DNA from 2 places in the Clostridium sartagoforme genome. Region 1 is predicted to be linked to the other one. Evidence: riboswitches for the same ligand, from Rfam matches in the RefSeq annotation. Region 1 holds a riboswitch; the other holds the start of a gene.
The links. Region 1 has a riboswitch for cyclic di-GMP ahead of ABDZ60_RS01080 (SpaA isopeptide-forming pilin-related protein). Riboswitches for the same ligand answer to the same signal wherever they lie in the genome.

Region 1 (9,842 bases):
AGTTTTGTGTCTCTGGAGATTTCACTTTAATTTCTAATTGTTCATTACCTAAAATATATCCCTTAGGAGCCTTTGTTTCTTTAATAATATACTCACCGTAATCTATATTACTAAATGTTACAAGCCCATCTTCTTTAGAAACTTCTTTAGAAATCACATTACCCTCTCTATCATATAAAGTGAATTCTGCTCCTTTAAGAAGTTTTCCCTTCATATCAGTTTTAGTTATTATAACTACTCCTTTAATCTTATTATTTATTACTTTATAGTCATACACTTTCTGATTTTTATCTATAAATACATTTATTACGCCTTTTGAAGCTATATATCCCTCTGGTGCTTTTGTTTCTTTTATTATATATTTACCATAAATAAGATTTTTAAATAAAACAACCCCATCTTCTCCTGATGATAATTTATCAATTTCTTTGCCTTCCATATCGTATAATGTGAATTCTGAATCCTTAAGAACCTTTTTATTATCATCTAATTTTATTATTTTAACAGAACCTCTTATTTTATTATTAGATATACTTTCTGGATTTGCCTTTACAGTTATTTCATTTTCTTTTATTTCCGCCTTTAATTCTTCCTCTGAAAGAACATATCCTTCTGGTGCTTTTGTTTCTTTTATTATATATCTTCCATATTCTATATTCTTAAATTCTACTTTCCCATCTTTACTACTTATACTTACTGTTATAGGATTTTCATAATTTGTATCTGTTGATTTGTAAAGTGTGAACTCAGCCCCTTGTAATATTTCTTTGTTTTCTCCTAATTTTGTGAATTCTATATTTCCTCTTATTTTATTATTAGATATACTTTCTGGATTTGCCTTTACAGTTACTTCATTTTCTTTTATTTCCGCCTTTAATTCTTCTTCTGAAAGAACATATCCTTCTGGTGCTTTTGTTTCTTTTATCACATACCTACCGTACTCTATATTTTTAAACTCTACTTTTCCACTTTCATCACTTTCAACTACTGATACTGGATTTTTATAATCTTCATCGACTTCATTATAAAGTGTAAACTCAGCTCCTTGTAATGCTTCCTTACTTTCTCCTAGCTTTGTAAATTCTATATTTCCTCTTATTTTTGTGTTAGAAATGCTTTCTGGATTTGCTTTTATAGTTGTTACATTTTCTTTTATTTCAGCAGTTAATATTTCTTCTGAAAGAACATATCCTTCTGGGGCTTTTGTCTCTTTTATTGTATATTTACCATATTCTATATTATTGAATTCCACCCTTCCACTTTCATCACTTATAATTACTGCTATAGGATTTTCATACCTTATATCTGTTGCTTTATAAAGTGTAAATGTTGCTCCTTGCAATACTTCATTGCTTTCTCCTAGCTTCGTAAATTCTATATTTCCTCTTATCTTCGTATTAGATATACTTTCTGGATTTGCTTTAATCACCTTTCCATCTTCAGTTATACTAGCATTTAATGTTTTATTTGAAATAACATATCCCTCTGGTGCCTTTGTTTCTTTAATAATATAGTCGCCATACTCAACATTTTTAAACTCCACTTTTCCCGCTTCATTACTTATAGCTACCATCAATGGATTTTGGTAATCAGTATCTGACCTACTATAAAGCGTAAACTCAGCATCTTTAATGGTTTTACCATTTTCTCCAAACTTAAAGAATTCAATTTCACCTGTAATAATTCTATTTTTATAATTATAGGATATATTCTTTTTATCTTCACTATTTTTAATCTGGAACCTATATACTTCATTTCCTAAAATATATCCTGTAGGTGCTTGCTTTTCCCTAACATAATAATCTATGTCAAATTTTAATTTATCAAATACTATTTCTCCATTACCTTCTGTTGGTTGTGAAGTTCTTATGACATTTTGATATCTATCAAGTAATTCAAATACTGCACCTTGTAATCTTATATTTTCATTATTACTATTTACCTTTATAACTTTAATACTCCCAGTTTCACCAATACCACCACCACCGGCGCCTTGAAATATAACATCAACATTTCCTGAACTTGATGATTCAATTAATCCAGTTCCTTTGAAAGATATAGAGTTAGTAAATGGAGTTTTCTTTTTATCTACTACATTAGTTCTAAAAGTTAATATATAAGCGTCTTCTATCTTACCTGGCAATATAAAGTTAAATTCTCTTGTAGAAACATTATACTTTACATTATCTTTTCCTAAACTGATTTCCTCTCCTCTTTCTAGCTTTCCATCTTGTTTTAAAACTTGCTTATACAATTTTACAGAGGTAGTATCTAATTCAAGTCCCTCTTGAAGATTATCTGTAAGAACAATATCTGTGATAGGAACCTTATTAGAGTTAAATGTTACATTCCAATCAATATAAGAATTTCCTCTAGTATAGTCAGCTTTTTTATCAATTAAAGTATTCTTTATTTTTCCTATTCCCGTACTTTCTACTCCACTAGGCACCAAATCTGTTATTAGCTTTGCAGTATTTCTTATTTCCTTTTCTCCATTATTATTAAATATAGAAGTATCTGTAATTTTAGTTTTAAAAGTTATTACTTGCTCATTATTTATTTCACTTGGAAAATTATAAGTTAATGTTCTAGTACTTTCATCATAGGTATAATTTAATTTATCTGCAATACCACCATTAAGCATAACAGAATCTACAACAAACTCTTGCCCTTTATTTATAGTATCTAAAACTTTAGCATTAGGAAGCTTCATCTTATTTTTATTAACAACAATCTTCCATGTAACTTCTCTTGTAATATAATTATAATCTTGACTAGTCTTATTTATCACTTCACTTTGGACCCTTTGAGTTCCTTGGGATTTTGAAGTTATAATATTATCTCCTGTTAATTTAGCTTCATTATAATAATTCTGATCTTTATTTCCTGCATACACATTACTATCTGTTACTCTCGTCCTAAATGTTATTACATAGGGCTCATTAATATCACTATTAAAACTATAAGTTAATGTTCCTGTTTTCTGTTTGTCTCCACTCTCTGCCTTCAAATAATTAAAACTTCCTCCTGGAGTGCTTTTATCTATAGATGCTGATCCTTCTACATATTCTTGACCAACTCTTATTTCATCGCTAATAATAGCATTTTTTATTAATATCTTATTAGTATTTATAGTAATTTTCCATGTAATTTCACCTGTAGCTGCATTGTATCCTATACCTTGTTTATTAATGATGCTACTCGGTACTCCTACCCCCTTAGTATCTGATGCATTACTTGGAACACCGCTTCCAGTTAAGGTTACTTTATTGTTATAAGTTTTTCCTGTGTTAGAGTTATAAGCTGCTTCATCTGTTACTTCTGTAGAAAATTCTATTTTATGTGGCTCATTGATAGCCCATGGGAAAGTGTATATAAACTTTTGCCCGTCTATACTATAATTACTATTTGTTTCAATTCCATCTACCTTAACACTTCCTGGCACAAATGTTAATCCGGCAGGTATATCATCTACAGTTACAGTATTTGGTATATTTTGAGAATTATTGTTTACATAAATACTCCAATTAATTCTTTTTGTTAATGCATCATACTTCCCATCTTTTCTGACAAAATCAGTTTTTATTCCAACTGATGCTTCGTTAGAGTTTACAGAAGTTCCATCATGCTTAAAAATTGCTGTGTTATATTGATATATTGTGGCTCCTTCATCTTCAGAAAGTTTTGAATCTGTTACTTTCGTCTTAAAGGTAATTATTTGAGTTGTTTCTATAACATTTGGAAAATTATAAGTTAATTTTTTGCTACTTAAATCATAATTGTAATTTGCCTCTTGAGGGGTAGCTCCATTTATTTTAACTGAATTAGGTACGAATTCTTGACCATTTCGTATATCATCAATGACTTGAGCACCATATACTTTAACATTTTCTGGATTAACTATTACCTTCCAAGTTATTTCATTTCTTGAAGCATCATATGACCCTTCCTTTTTGATAGAAGCATTAGGAATTTCAGGTTGTTCAAAATCTACGTTAATTATTATAGGCTCTGAATTTCCTCCAACTTCAAATTTAATAGGTATTGGATTATTATTTCCAATTTCATCAATATTAAATTGAGTATCTATATAAAAATACCCTGATATATTAGAATTATTTTCGGCAAATTCATTAAATGTAATAACAACTGCTCCGTCAGTATTTATTACAACATTTGCAATAGTTTCTCCATTTTCAAGATTGATGGGGAAATTTAGTGTACCTATTATTTGGATTTCCTTAGGTATTTGCATCACATAGGTATCACCCTTTTTTACTACTTCTTCATTTGGTATATCAAACTTATAGGTCAATTTAACCTCTGCATTTTTACTTATAGGATTTGATAAATCATTTATTGGCTTTCCATTTTCATCTGTTAAACTTACTTTAGTTATAAAATTAAATTTCCCTGTAATATCTGTAGCATTCGCGGATAATGTAGGAATGATGGAGAAGAATTGAAATAGCATAGCAATAAATGCTATAAAATTAAATAACTTTTTCCTTGGCTTAGCTTTCTGTTTTTCTCTGTTCATAAAAGACCCCTTCCATAATTATTTTTAAAATAAAAAAACCGACCTTAATTTAATCAAGGTCGGTTGCACTACTGACTCCGTATATACAAGTGCCCAAATTAGTATATACATCAACATCTCCTTAAAAATCTCGAACAATTTATTTATTAAAAATAATTTTACCATAAATTGTATTTTTAGTAAATTATTTGAAAGGGTTGTTGTTAAACTTTTATTTTATTATTTTATTTTTATTTAGCTATAATATCTTCTATTATATTAGAAATATCATTATAATCCTCTACCCATATAATATTTATTCCTAATTGTTCAAAGGATTTTTCGTGTAAATCATTATTTATAATATTTACTTTTTTTAAGATATCATTATTTATATTTATATCATTTGAATCATATTTAAAGTTTTTTCTTCTCATGATTGCATAATGTTTTTTCATCTTATTCTTTCTATTAGCTATGGATAAAATTCTTCTTAAATTAGGATCTGTTAATGATAATCCTATCATTAATGTAGTGTTTTCTCTAAGAAAATTTAGTTGTGTTATATTGGTCCATGAATAAGGATCATTATATAAACTATGATATCTATCTTCTGAGAATACTAATAAGCTCTCATATAGCTTTTCATATTGACTTGGGTGACGTGGCAAAAAACCATGCACATGATAAATCCCTAATTTATCTGAGGTCGTATAATCCAGTTCACTATATAGGGAATGATACTGAATGTTATATTTATCAAAATTGTCTTCTAATAAATCATCAAAATTATATGTGACAATAGCTTTAACCCCTACCCCACCTTTTCTCTTTAAACATAATTTTGAAATGCTATCTAATAATTTTGAGTTTCCATTATCTCCGCTTATATTTTTATATAATAAGTTAGCTAAACTTTCTTCAAAAGAATCTCCCAATGTAGCTTTTATAAATGCTGATTGAAGCAATGGTGATTTATTATTTACCTCTTTAATTTGCTTGATTATAAAGTCTGCCTCCTGAGAAGTTATTTTAATATTTTTTTGCTCTAACTCCTTCATTATCATAAGTATCAATAAGTCAGACATTAAATCATTCCAATCACCTATGCCTGCATCTTTTGATATACCAGCACCTAAAAATAATACTAGTTCATCTTTTTTATAAATATTTTTTATCTCATTAATTCTTTCTTTTCTTAGCTCTTTCCAATTATCATTATCATGTATTAATCCCTTATTAACTAAATCATTTACTGTATATTCATGATTATATACATCTTTAATTAAACTTCTAGTATCACTTTCACTTTTCATGGCTTAGTACTCTCTTTCTAAATAGGCTTAGTATTAATTTATGCTTTAGTGTTAAATAAGTATTTTCATATTAATAAATTTATTTTAAATCTAATTTAGTTAGAGTAAGTTTCAGTAATAATTTTGGTCTTATTTGCCTTAATAATATATGTCATTATATAGACTATTAGTCATTACTTAGATTCTTTATATACTACCATTTTATTATTAATATCTTCTTCACAAGAACGCATAGCTAGTATCGTTTCTTCAAATAACTTATCAAGCTCCCATCCTAAATTCTCTGTACCTTGCCTAATTACATCACGAGAACATCCAGCTGCAAACTTTTTGTCCTTAAATTTCTTTTTAATACTTGAAATTTCCATATCCATAACACTTTTAGATGGTCTCATTCTTGCAGCAGCACCTATTAATCCTGTAAGCTCATCAACTGCAAACAGAACCTTTTCCATTTGATGTTCAGGTTTAGGTTGTGGCTTTGAACAAAGACCATATCCATGGCTGGCTGCAGCTCTAATTAATCTTTCATCTATTCCACACTCTCTCATAATTTCTTGTGTTTTACTGCAATGTTCTTCTGGATACATTTCGAAATCTAAATCATGCAGTAATCCTACATTAGCCCAAAAATCAGATTCTTCTTCATATCCTAACTTTATTGCAAAATATCTCATAGCACCTTCAACTGTTAAAGCATGCTGGATATGGAATTCTTCCTTATTATATTCTGTAAGCAATTTCCATGCTTCTTCTCTTGTTATCATTTCATTTCCTCCCTTTATATTTTGTAATTTTGAACTTCAAATAATTTTATAAAAATAACCTAATACTTTTATAAACTGCTCACTTCCCTTATTATATTTATTCATAATTATAACACTTATATAAATAACTGTATATTTATTATAGATATTTATTGATATAATAGTAATTGTAAACACACTATATTAATAATCTTATAAATTTTGAGGGTATGCATAATAATATATACATACCCTCTTCTTATTAACTAAAATAATTTTTTTATTTACTTCTTCTCTTAACTAATTCATATAATGTATGAACCGGAGCACCTGTTCCACCTTTAACAGTTAAATCAGTTTTCTTGTCTGCCCAAGCTGTTCCAGCTATATCTAAATGTAACCATGGTTTATTTTGAACAAACTCTCCTATAAATAATCCTGCTGTAATAGTCCCTGCATTTCTTCCTGGACTATTATTTAAATCAGCTATTTCTGATTTTACCATTTCCTTATATTCATCAAATGATGGTAATTGCCAGAACTTTTCTCCAGTATAAGCTGAGGCTTCTTTAAGCTCTCCATAGAACTTATCATTATTTGTAACAACTGCTGTTGTTGTATCTCCAAGAGCTACTAAAGCTGCTCCTGTTAAAGTTGCTAAATCAATAACTTCATTGGCATTTTCCTTTTCTATAACATAATTAACTGCATCCACTAAAGTTAATCTTCCTTCAGCATCTGTGTTTCTTATTTCTATAGTCTTACCTGCCATACTTCCTATTATATCACCTGGCTTATAAGCTCCTCCAGAAATCATATTTTCACAAGCTGCCACAACTGCTACAACATTAACTTTTAATTGTCTATTAGCAATTATAGACATTGCTCCTATAACTGAAGCTGCTCCACCCATATCTGATTTCATATCAACCATTCCTGATGTAGGCTTAATTGAATATCCACCTGAATCATATGTTAAGCCTTTTCCTACAAGACCTAATATTTCTCCTTTTTGTTCTGGATTACCGAAATATCTCATCACTATAAGTTTAGGTTCTTTTTCTGAAGCCTTTGCTACACTATAAAAAGCTTCCATTTTTAGTTCTTTTATCTTTTCAACACCATGAACTTCTACTTCAAATCCATTTTGTTTTCCAGCTTTAACTGCTTCTTCTGCTAAAGTTTCTGGATAAAGAACATTTGCAGGTTCGTTAACTAAATCCCTTGCTAATATTATTCCCTTTGCAACTTCATTTCCTTCTTCTATAGCTGATACTATTTCTGGAGTTGCTTCCTTTAGTCCACATCTTGCGATTGAAACTGTTAAATCATTTTCTTCCTTTGAATTTGTTTTATATCTATCAAATTTATATCCAGCTAATTGTGCTGCTATTGTCGCATTTTTTACCATTTCTTCTATTTGTAGCACTTCTGTTTTTGGTAATCTCAAGAACACTGTACTAACTTTTAATTCATTTGCTTTTCTTATTGCTTTAGCAGTTACCTTTCTAATTGTATCAACTGTTAAATCTTCTTCTTTACCTAAACCTAACAATATAATAGTTTGAATTGTTTCATTTACATCTAATGTGAATGTATATAAATCACCTTTTTTTCCATTAAATAAATTTCTGCCATTAGCTAAAACAATATGCTTATTTACTTCTTCCTTTGAAAAAGTAAGATTATCTTCAAATAAATAAATTACTTTAATGTCTCCTTGTGAACAAGTAAAACTTCTATATGATACTTTCATTTAATCACCTCATCTAAAATATCTTTTTATCATAATAACACTATTATAAAATCTATTCAATGGATAATAATTATTATTTGTTTGAAAAATTTTTTTATTTTAAGAATTGTTTTAATTTATTGTATAAAAACTTTATTTTTGTAAATAATACTAATGTAGATACAAAACCTGTTTAATACAGGTCCCATCCCCCATTTATTTATAAAGCGCTTCGGCGCTTTTTTGTTTTTTAAACTTATTTTTGAATTTTAAAAATTTTATATCATTTATAATATGTAAACAATTAATTAATGATATAATTTATATAAGGCTCTTCTACACAATTAAAATTGAATTTTTTAACCAAGCCTTATTAGTTTTGGTTATTCGAATTATTAAATATATAATAACTTTAGGAGGTTAGATAATTTAAAATGAAAAATAAAAAATTAATTTTAATATCTTTATTATTATCATTTATGCTATTAATTAGTGGTTGTTCTAAATTAAATAAGGCTGAAAAAGCTTTTGAAACATTTTCCCAAAAGTGGACACAAAATGATTATACTGGCATGTATCAAATGTTAACTAATGATTCAAAGGCAATTATTTCAGAAGAAGATTTTACAACAAGATATACTAATATCTTTTCTGCTATAGAAGCTAATAATCTATTAATAGAAATTAATGGCGATAAAGTAAAAGAAGATGATACTATTACGATTCCTTTTAAGCTAAGTATGAATACAATTGCTGGTGATGTTAATATTTCAGATTATAAATTAAATATTATAAAAGAAGATAAAGAATTTAAGATTAAATGGGATGAAAGCTTAATCTTCCCTCAAATGACTAAAGACGATAAAGTAAGAGTTAATGTAATTCCATCAAAGAGAGGTAGTATATTAGATAAAGATGCTAATTTATTAGCTAATGATGGTATTTTAAACACTGTAGGAATTTATCCAGCAAAATTTAATTTATCAAATATTGATGCTAAAATAGCTGAAATAGCCACTACTTTAGATATTAGTGAAGAAAACATAAAAACCAAACTTGATGCAAATACAAATCCTGAACACTTTATTCCATTAGTAGATATATTACCAACAGATTCGAAGTTAAATTCGCTTAGAGGTAGAGCTGAGGACGGAATTCTTATAAAAGAAAAAGCCGGAAGAATATATACTGGTGGTGAAGCCTTTGGACGATTAATTGGCTATATTGGAAGTATAACTGCTGAAGAATTAGAAAATAACAAAGACAATGGATATAATGATACAAGCCTTATAGGTAAAGCTGGATTAGAGCAAGTATACGAAGACACTCTAAGGGGAAAAGATTCTGCTGAAATTTATATAGAACGAGGCGAAGAAAAAATAACTATTGCTAAAAAGGATGGAGAAGATGGAAATGATATTAAACTCTCTATAGATTCAGCACTTCAAAGTAAAATATACAGTGAAATGAATGGAGAAAAAGGAGCTGCTACAGCTGTTAACCCTAAAACTGGAGAAGTATTAGCT
Region 2 (9,842 bases), on a different contig from region 1:
CACTTAAAATTATTATCCAAGGAAGCATCATATAAATAAATGTCCAATTTGCATTATATATTGAACCAGCTTGCCAAACTGCTGCAAATTCAAAATCTGAAGCATTCATCTTCATAGAAAAAAGCATTGAAATAGCTGAAAATCCACTATTTACTGCTATACCAGTTAAAATAAGTCTTTGCATGTCCATCTTTTTATTATTCTTTGAAAATATTAATATTATTAAAGCTGCTAAAAAACCTCCTATAAATCCAAATATAGGCATTGAGAAAATGCTCAAAAAATTACTTCCATCAGATGCTGATGCTTTAAAATTTATGAAATACATATACATCATTATTGCTGCTCCTGCACCAGAATTTATTCCTAGGATTCCCGGATCAGCTAATTCATTTTTTGTAATTCCTTGAAGAAAAAGCCCTGATACTGATAATCCTATTCCAATTAATATAGATATAATTATTCTTGGAAGCCTAAATTCAAATATCACTAATCTAAATTTTTCATTATCATTTAAATTAAATAGGGTTTGAAATATTTCAATTACACTTATATCGAACATTCCATTAGTTAGATGTAAGTAAAAAGCTAAAAATATTAATATAAGTAATAATATTATTACAAAAGAATATTTAAGTTTTTTATTATGCATTTTTTGCTCCTCCCTTAACTTTTATCATATATAAAAAGAAAGGTACCCCTATAATAGATGTTACAGTCCCTATAGGTGTTTCAAAAGGAAATGCTATGTATCTACTTAATAAATCACATAATCCTAAGAAAAAAGCTCCTCCAATTAATGAATAAGGAATTATATATTTATAATCATGTCCAACTAACATTCTTGTAATATTGGGTATTACAAGTCCTACAAAAGCTATTTTCCCAACTAAAGCAACAGAAATAGCTGTTAGTAATACAACTGATGTCATTGATAAATATTTAATTATATTTGTTTTTTGTCCTAAACTAATAGCTATATCTTCTCCTAAAGAAGTTATAGTAATATCTTTGGCTATTATTATGGCTATTAAAATACCAATAACTCCTATTGGTACTGTAAGCTTTAATAAATCACTATTTACAGTATGAACTTTTGTATTATACCAAGCTGAGATTGTCTGAGAAATTTGAAAATACATGGCAATAGCAGAACCTAAACTACTTAAAAAGCTACCTACTATTGTTCCTATAATTGCAAGCCTAACAGGAGATAAGCCATTTTTTATAGACGATCCTATACCTAATACTAATACAGCTCCTATTATAGAACCAATTATAGAAACTAAAATTAAACTTCCATTTGAAAGTCCTGGATAAAAAACCATTGCTATAGTAATTAGAAATGCTGAACCATCATTTACTCCCATTAAAGATGGAGAGGCCAAATAATTTCTTGTTATACCTTGCATAATTGAACCAGCTACTGCTAAAAAACCTCCAACTAATAGTACAGCAATAGCTCTAGGCAATCTATTATTTCTAATTATTATATGATCTACATTGCTTTGATCAAATTTAAAAATAGCATTGTAAACAACTTCTTTTGGTATGGCTTTCGTTCCCATAGTTACTGATAAAATCGTTACACTAATTATTCCTATTATACATATTATAAAAATCAATAAATATTTTTTATTAAAATTCTTCATATCTATCCCCTTAAAGTTCGCGCTGAAGCTCAATGTAAAATTCAAAATTAAAGAAGAAACTCCTTTCGGAGTTTCTAAAATAGAAATATCTTTAGTAACTTGTTTCAAATTATATTAATAATTCTATATTTTTAATTTAATATGTTGCTACAGTACTATATATTATTTCAATAAATTATCAACAACTGCATCTAAGAATCTAACCTTTGACCAACCTGTTCCTCCTTGAGCTAAAGGTTCAACAGTATTTACAAATACTTTACTACTTTTAGAAGCTTCTAAGTTTTTAAATATAGGATTTTCTAAAAGCTCATTTAGTGCTTGTGGAGCATCTAAATTTTCACTATCTTCAAATTGTAAAAATATTGCATCTGGATTTATTTCTGCTAAAGTTTCAATTGTTATTTCAGCTTGTGCTTTTGATTGAGTAATCACATCAGGAACCTTCACTCCTAAATCTGTATATAAAACTGGATTTAAATATACATCTGCTGGATATATATACATTAATCCACCTCTTACTCTAATAACTAAAATATTTTTATCTTTATACTTGCTTGAAATTTCATCCTTAGCCTTTGAAGCTTTTTCTTCATAATCTGAAATCAATTTCTTAGCTTCATCCGTCTTATTTATTATTTCTCCTAAAGCTAGAAGATTATCCTTCCAATTTGATGATATATGTGAATATGGTAATGTTACTGCTATCTTATTTAGTTGAGTCATTACATCTTCTGAGAACTTTGAAGTTCCTACAATAACATCAGGATTTAATCCTAATATAACTTCTGGGTTAGGAGCTTTTTTATCTCCAACTAAAGTTACATCTTTGAAGTTCTCTGCTAAATATTTTGGAACCTCTCCAGCAACTTCTAAAACTCCATCTGCTTTAATTCCTAAAGCTGCTGCATCTTCCATACCTTCTAAACTTGCAAGAACTACTTTTTCAACCTTTTTGTCAAAAGAATATTCTTGTCCTAAATAATTTACTGTAAAGGAAGTATCTGAATTTTTTGTCTCAGCTGTTTCCGGTGTTGTTTTTGCTGTGCAAGCTGTTAAGCTTGCAAATAAAACTGTTGATAGCAATAATGATAAATATTTCTTCATGTTTATCCCCCCGTTCATAATGATAATCATTTTCAATTCATGAATATTTTATCAAATGCTTATGGAAGGTGAAATAGACTTTATTATTTTTTTTTTGTACTTTTGCCGAATTTAATTTTTAATCAAAAAATTTTGAACAACATCACTATTAATCTCTCTATATTTTCTAGGGCATATGCCTACATTCTTTTTGAATGTTTTACTGAAATAAAAACAATCATTATATCCAGTCATATCTGCTATTTCAGTAACTGTATAACTAGAAAATTTTAATAACCTTTTAGCTTCTTTTAATCTATATTCCGTTAAATATTTTATAGGAGATAGTCCTGTGACTTCTTGAAAAAGCTCACTAAATCTTCTTCTATCTACTTCTAATATATCTGATATATCACTTATTGATATTGAAGAATTATAATTTTTATTTATATATTCAATTCCCTTATTAACCAGCTTTAATTTATCATTATACTGTGACGTTCTTACATTTTTGATTAATGAATCTATTAAACTTATAAAATCAACCTTACAAGAAAACTTTGAATAATTATCTGGACTTAGGGATTTATCAATAATCTCTTCACAATACTTCAATAATGATAGTCTATCCTCAATCTCTAAATAAAAAGAGCTTTGTTGTATATCCTCAAACTTTTCAGTAGTACAAATATTTTTATAATGAACCACATAATATTCTATACCCACTTTCTCCGTTTCTACTTTTATCTTCATATTTGATCCACAATGAAGTATTATATTTTTATTTAAAATGTATTTATCTTCGTTTAAAGAGAATGAACATTCTCCATTTATGGGTATTACAATTCCACATAAATTCTTAGCAGTTCGTCTATTAAGATCCTTTTCTTTAGGAGGCAAACTACTTTTAAAAATATCAACAAACTCCATAGAATTTTCAGAAAAATATTCAGTTAACCAATTGATACTTCTTTTCATATTCATTGACCTTTTCCTTTTATTATTTTATACTTGTGAATAAATCTTAACATAAAGGAGTTAATTTATGAATAATTTTAAAATAAAATCAAATTATACTAATAGCTTTTATGATATTAGTTTCTATATACCAGAAGAATCAAGTGAAAATAATTTACCACTAATATTGGTTTTAGACGGTGGATACTACTTTGATGTAGTAAAAGCTTGTGTAAAGCAACAAAGACAAGCATCTGCTAAAACTGGAGTTAAACCAGCTATAGTTATTGGCATTTCTCATCAAGAATTTGAAAAAAAAGAAAAGAGATTTTTAGATTTTACAGCTCCAGCAGATAAATACATAATTGATGAAAAAAGAAAATCAATAATCCCTGAAAACCTTGGTGGAAGTGAGGACTTTAACAAATTTATAGAAAAAGAACTTTTCCCAATAATTGAAGGTAATCTTAATTTTGATAAAAATAACACTACTATAATTGGCCATTCTCTAAGTGGCTATTATGTATTATGGAATTTATTAAAAGGATCAAATATCTATAAGAATATAATTTCCTTTAGTCCATCAGTATGGTGGAATGACTACGAACTTTTAAACTTTCCTAACTTAGAAAAGAGTAATAAAAATATTTTCATTGGAGTAGGCGAAAAAGAAGGATATATGGTTGATGGAGCACAAAAAATATATGATAAAATTAAAAATTTTAATAAAAATTGTACTATATATGTTGCCCCAGAAGAAAACCATGGCTCTGTAGTAATTACTAGTATAAGTAGGTCCCTTAGATATATTAATTTATTTGGGTGAAACTACACTCCAAAAGACCCCATTACTTGTATAAAATGAAATCTTTATAGTATTTTATAATAATTCTTCATACATATAAAAAAATTGCAGATGTATGCAGTCTCTTCTGCAATCTATCCACAATTTTTCTTTATTTTATTCTAAAGAGTTAATTTTTATATAAATTTTGAATTTAAACTTTGAACTTCATAATAATTGCCTGTAGATTCTGTGCTAAAATTGATAATCCATCACTTGAACCTGCTATTTCTTCTATAGAAGCCGTCTGCTCTTCCATTGACGCTGATGCTTGTTGGGTAGCGGCAGAATTTTCTTCTGCAATAGAAGAAAGATTTTGTAGAGTAGTAAGTATTTCATTCTTCATCTTTTCCATTTCTTCACCAGAAATATTTAGTTGTTTAATAGCTTGTTCAGAATCCATCATTGCTTCGGCAATTAGTTCATATTTACTTTTACTGCTAATCACGCTACTTTTCTGCTCATTTGATATAGTCGATACTCTTTCCATTGTTTTTACGGCATTTTTAGAATTGCTTTGTAACTCATTTACTATTTCATTAATTGTCTTTGTAGATGCTCCTGACTGTTCTGCTAATTTTCTTATTTCTTCAGCAACAACTGAAAAACCTTTTCCCGCTTCCCCTGCTCTTGCTGCTTCTATAGCCGCATTTAAAGCCAATAAATTAGTTTGCTCTGCAATAGAAGCAATTACATTACTTGCTTGTCCGATTTTATTAGAACTATCATTGGTTTTTAAAATAACCTCGTGAATTTCTTTTGTAGCCCTACTACTTTCTTCAGTTACTTTTGTTAATTTTTCAATTTCTTTTAATCCCTCATCAACAACAATCCCAACATTTTGATAAGCATTGTTTAACTGCTTCAGATGTCCTTGATCTTTTTCAATAATTTCTCCTAATGCATCGGACTTAAATGCACCTTCTTCTGTATTTTGTGCTTGATTAGTTGCACTTCTTGCTATTTCTTCTACTGTTCTTGATACTTCTTCTGCTGCAGTGGCTGATTGTTGTGATATAGCCGTCAATTCTTCCGAAGCAGCAGACACTTCTTCTGAAGAACTGCTAATATCTTTAATTATATCCCTAAGATTTATAGTTATACTCTGTAAAGATTTTGATAGTACTCCAACTTCATCTTTTCTACTTAAAAACATCTCTGACACATCTTCTCTAAGGTCTAAATCTGCTAATTTTTCTGAATGATGTATTATGCTTATAATTGGTTTTGTAATGGAATTACCAATTAAGTATGCTATAATAACACTCACTATTAAAACAATAATCATAATCATTGCAATATTCTTTTGTAGGGTTGGGATTGCAGACAACACTTCATTCTGATTAGCAGTAATAACAACTATCCAATTACTATCTTCGATAGGTGCATATCCAGCATATAGCTTATTTTTATTAAAGGAGTATGTACCAACCCCCTTCTTTTCTGCTAATATTTTTTCAAACATTGCAGCTAATGAAGTTAAACTTTTATCGCTTTTTGCTTCTTCAATTGGTGTAAACTGTTTTACTACTTTTTCTCTATCAGTGTGACCAACTACAGTTCCATTATTATTGATTATGTATCCATATCCTTCTTTACCATATCCCACATCATCTGTAATTTTACTTACTGCCTCTCCCTCTCTACGACCTATTAATGCCCCTATTACTTTTCCATCTCTTTTAATAGGAGTTGCATACATTAGAACAATATCATTTGTTACTTTACTAATTAATAAATCAGATATATTCGTCTCTCCCTTTAAGGCTTTTTGTACGTATTCTCTATCTCCTAGCTGACTTATGTTTCCACCTGAATAATAGGCAGTACCATCAAGCTGTACAATTGCCAAATCAAGAAAATCTGTACTTTCTACTTGTCTTTGTAATATGGGTTTTTGTATCTCCCAATCCATACTTTGAATATCTGCCCTTAACGATATCATTTCTAAGGTTTTCTTTTGTGTTTCAATTCGGCTATTTGTAAGTCTTGCAGCCTCAAATGATAGTGATTCCAGTGATTTTTCTGCTTCTTTAGTAAGAGATTGACCTGCTCTATATACAGAAACAATACCTACTGAAAAAGAAGATAATAAAATTAAAATTGAAAAATAAGTTATTAATTTTGTTTTAATACTTTTCATTTTACACACACCTCTTCCATCTTATTTATTTAAATATTAGTTTATTATGTATAACAAATTTTCTTATTTAAAAAGTAGTCAGAAAATCTGTAAAACTAAACTCTTTAAATACATAAAAAAAAGACTTCATTAGTTCTGCATAATCAGAACAAAAGAAGCCTTTAATTATGCAACCGGCTGCCATATTACTTATGTAATTTAGGCCCTTTGGCTTTGCGTCCTTACTTTTCAATAAGTTTGCCTTTTTATATATTTTCTCTCATTAATTACCTATATATCATTCAAATGTACTAATTGTACGCTTGAATTCAAGTATACTTTCCCATTAATTATTATGGGTTCCGAATATACTTCTACTTCCTTAATTTCATTGTTACCAATCTTATGCTTAAAAGAAAAGGTTTTTCTTAATTCTAATTTTGCTTTTCTCATTTCTTTAAATATTTCTTCCATAGATAGTGTGTTTATATCTGTTATCTTCATCTTTTTTAGTTGCTCTAAGGTATATTTATAAAACTCTACAGCACAGTCATTGGCATCAATAATACTTCCAGTAAAAGGATCAATAATTAACATTATTTTATTACTTTGATTAAATATTGACCAGTAATTATCCTCTTTTAATTTTATTGAGTTCCTAAATTCATCTAATAAATGATTATTATCTTTTAAGAATCTAATAAACTTAAAAACTTCTGGTTCATTAATAATGAAATCTTTAAAATCTATTGGAATTCTCTTGGCTTTCATAAACAATTCATCAATACTAACATTTAAAGTCTCTGCTATCTTTATTAGAACTTCATCACTTGGAGTAGTTTCAACATTATTCTCAAGTTTACTTATATACGGATATCCTACCCCTATTTCTCTTGCAAGTTCTCTTTGTGTCATCTTTCCTTTTCTAATACTTTTTAGGTAAGTTCCGAATTGTTCCATCTTCAATCACCCTCCATTTCACAATTATACATATTGTTGTGCTATCACGCAACATAAAAAGACTATTTTTTACATTTTTTATACTATTGTTATAAATAAAGTTAGGTATCAAGGTTTAAGGTATAAAATCTTCCCTTTTTCAGTCTTAAAATTGATAAAATCTTATGTTCCCCGTGCTATCTTCCTTCAGAAAAATAAAAAATTGTGCACAGATTCAGTGTGTAAACTGTAATCTATCCACAATTTTTCTAACAACTTTATTTTCTCTCTGAAAAGTTTGTTTTATATCTCAAGACTTTATTTGAATCTAATTAGTTGCCTTATCTGATAACTTTTCTAAATCTGCTATAATAACTTTTACTAAATCTAACTTTCCTTTAGCATAATCCTTGTCAGTTAGCCAGTTTATTCCTAATTCTAATGCTTTTTCAGTTTCTTTATATTCATTTAGTAATGTCTTTATTAATTCTTCATTCATATATATCAACTCCATAAATTAATTTAAATTCATTGTTGTTTTATATAATTTAATTATAAAATAACAATATTTTATTTAACCCTTTTACCCTCTTGTTGGTTTTGAATAAAGTTTAATCAAAATAATGTCTATAAACCTTAATTTTATGTGAAATAAAAAATAATATTTTTAAACAAAGTTTAATCAAAACTTATTTCTTCTTTTTTAACATTATGTAATAGATATAAATTATAATCTATTAACATTTTTTTATTAATAAGTCATCATTAAATACTTCAGCATTATATTCTTTGTGTTCTTCACCGAGATAATATCTATTATCTTCATCATAAACAATTATCCTTTTTTTTGAATCAATTAATAAATTTCTTACTGCATCATTTTTGAGATCATATAATTCCTCAAATTTAAAACCAAACTCTCTTAATAAAAAGTACAGAATCATTGCATAGTTTTTATAATTGTATTCATCATAATAATCTGTATGAGGAGGTATTTGTATCATAAGATTATCACTTTGCCTATTATTATTTTTAACTGTCATAATAGATTGTTTGTTCTTTAATAAACTTCTATTATAAAATACGTCTGCTATAAGTTGTCTAAATTGTATATTATGTAATTTTATATCATAGAACGGTTTGAAATACTTTCTAAATCTATATTTCATTGCTTCAGAGTCATTTAAACAGCATATTATACCAATTCCATTTGACATTAAAGCAACTTGCGATCTACCTACATCATCAATATAGTAGTAGTCATATTCTGATTTTTTTCTATAGTAAGGTAAAATACTAAATATAAAAATTGATCCCATATCTTCTCTAATCTTAACCCTTCCTAAAATGCTTTGCATATAGTCAAACATAACAGTATATTCTTTTAAAATTTCTGATGAAATTATCATAGTACTATCTTTGTTTCTTATATCTTCTTTTAATGATAATTGTTTAAATAAAAGACAATATAATATTTTCATAATCCATTTATATAATATGGTTTTATCTAACGCCCTAACTTCTTCAATACCTTTTTCAAATGCATCTTTTACCTCTTTTTCAATTTTAGCTAAATGATTATTATTGCAATCTTTACAACAAGGGACAACAAGTTGCTTATATTTAATTAAAGTGCCATTAAGAAGAGTTATATTTTGATTCCATAAATTATGTCTATGCTGTAACCATTTCGGGAATATATGTTCAACTGTGTAATTCTGTTTATTTAAAATCTCTCCACATAAAAAACAATGTTTATAATCAAATGTCATTTTTCCAAACCATGTTTCTAATTTACTATTTGAATTCATAATTACTCTCTTTCAAAATATTTATTTATGGTTAATCAAATTTATTTACTTTACCATACTCCCACAATTTATTCAAATCGTCTTTATTTCTTTATCAACACTCCTAATCTCTTATTTGCTTCTGCTTATACATATATATTTTTTAAAGCCGTTCACAAACTTCAACTAATGATTTAGCATAATCAAACGCCTTTCTTTTTATTGTTTTTTTATTTACTGCTAAAAACAATATTATACTTATCATCATAATTATAAGTGGTATATACGTAGGGGATGGCTTAGTAATAAATTCTTTAAAATCAAAGTTATTTATTAATAAAATTTCTCTTATGGTTATAAGTATATATAATCCTATAGCTATAAACCTACTTCCATATAGATTCCTCCAAAAATTATATTCCTTTAATTCTTGATATACTCTAAATTCTGTT

Region 2: another riboswitch for cyclic di-GMP. It lies ahead of ABDZ60_RS03850 (methyl-accepting chemotaxis protein); the one in region 1 lies ahead of ABDZ60_RS01080 (SpaA isopeptide-forming pilin-related protein).

What each region holds. Positions count from the first base shown of each region.
Region 1 covers NZ_BAAACH010000003.1:57,810-67,651, forward strand. The annotation lists gene ABDZ60_RS01080 (SpaA isopeptide-forming pilin-related protein) at 1-4,540, opposite strand, end outside; cyclic di-GMP riboswitch class II at 4,589-4,670, opposite strand; gene ABDZ60_RS01085 (SIR2 family protein) at 4,771-5,835, opposite strand; gene ABDZ60_RS01090 (hydrolase) at 6,009-6,602, opposite strand; gene ABDZ60_RS01095 (leucyl aminopeptidase) at 6,862-8,337, opposite strand; gene ABDZ60_RS01100 (penicillin-binding transpeptidase domain-containing protein) at 8,751-9,842, shown strand, end outside.
Region 2 covers NZ_BAAACH010000011.1:12,786-22,627, reverse strand. The annotation lists gene ABDZ60_RS03875 (FecCD family ABC transporter permease) at 1-652, opposite strand, end outside; gene ABDZ60_RS03870 (FecCD family ABC transporter permease) at 645-1,652, opposite strand; gene ABDZ60_RS03865 (ABC transporter substrate-binding protein) at 1,815-2,759, opposite strand; gene ABDZ60_RS03860 (helix-turn-helix domain-containing protein) at 2,871-3,722, opposite strand; gene ABDZ60_RS03855 (alpha/beta hydrolase) at 3,784-4,521, shown strand; gene ABDZ60_RS03850 (methyl-accepting chemotaxis protein) at 4,694-6,682, opposite strand; cyclic di-GMP riboswitch class I at 6,848-6,934, opposite strand; gene ABDZ60_RS03845 (helix-turn-helix domain-containing protein) at 6,953-7,621, opposite strand; gene ABDZ60_RS03840 (hypothetical protein) at 7,929-8,099, opposite strand; gene ABDZ60_RS03835 (HNH endonuclease) at 8,338-9,411, opposite strand; gene ABDZ60_RS03830 (hypothetical protein) at 9,554-9,842, opposite strand, start outside.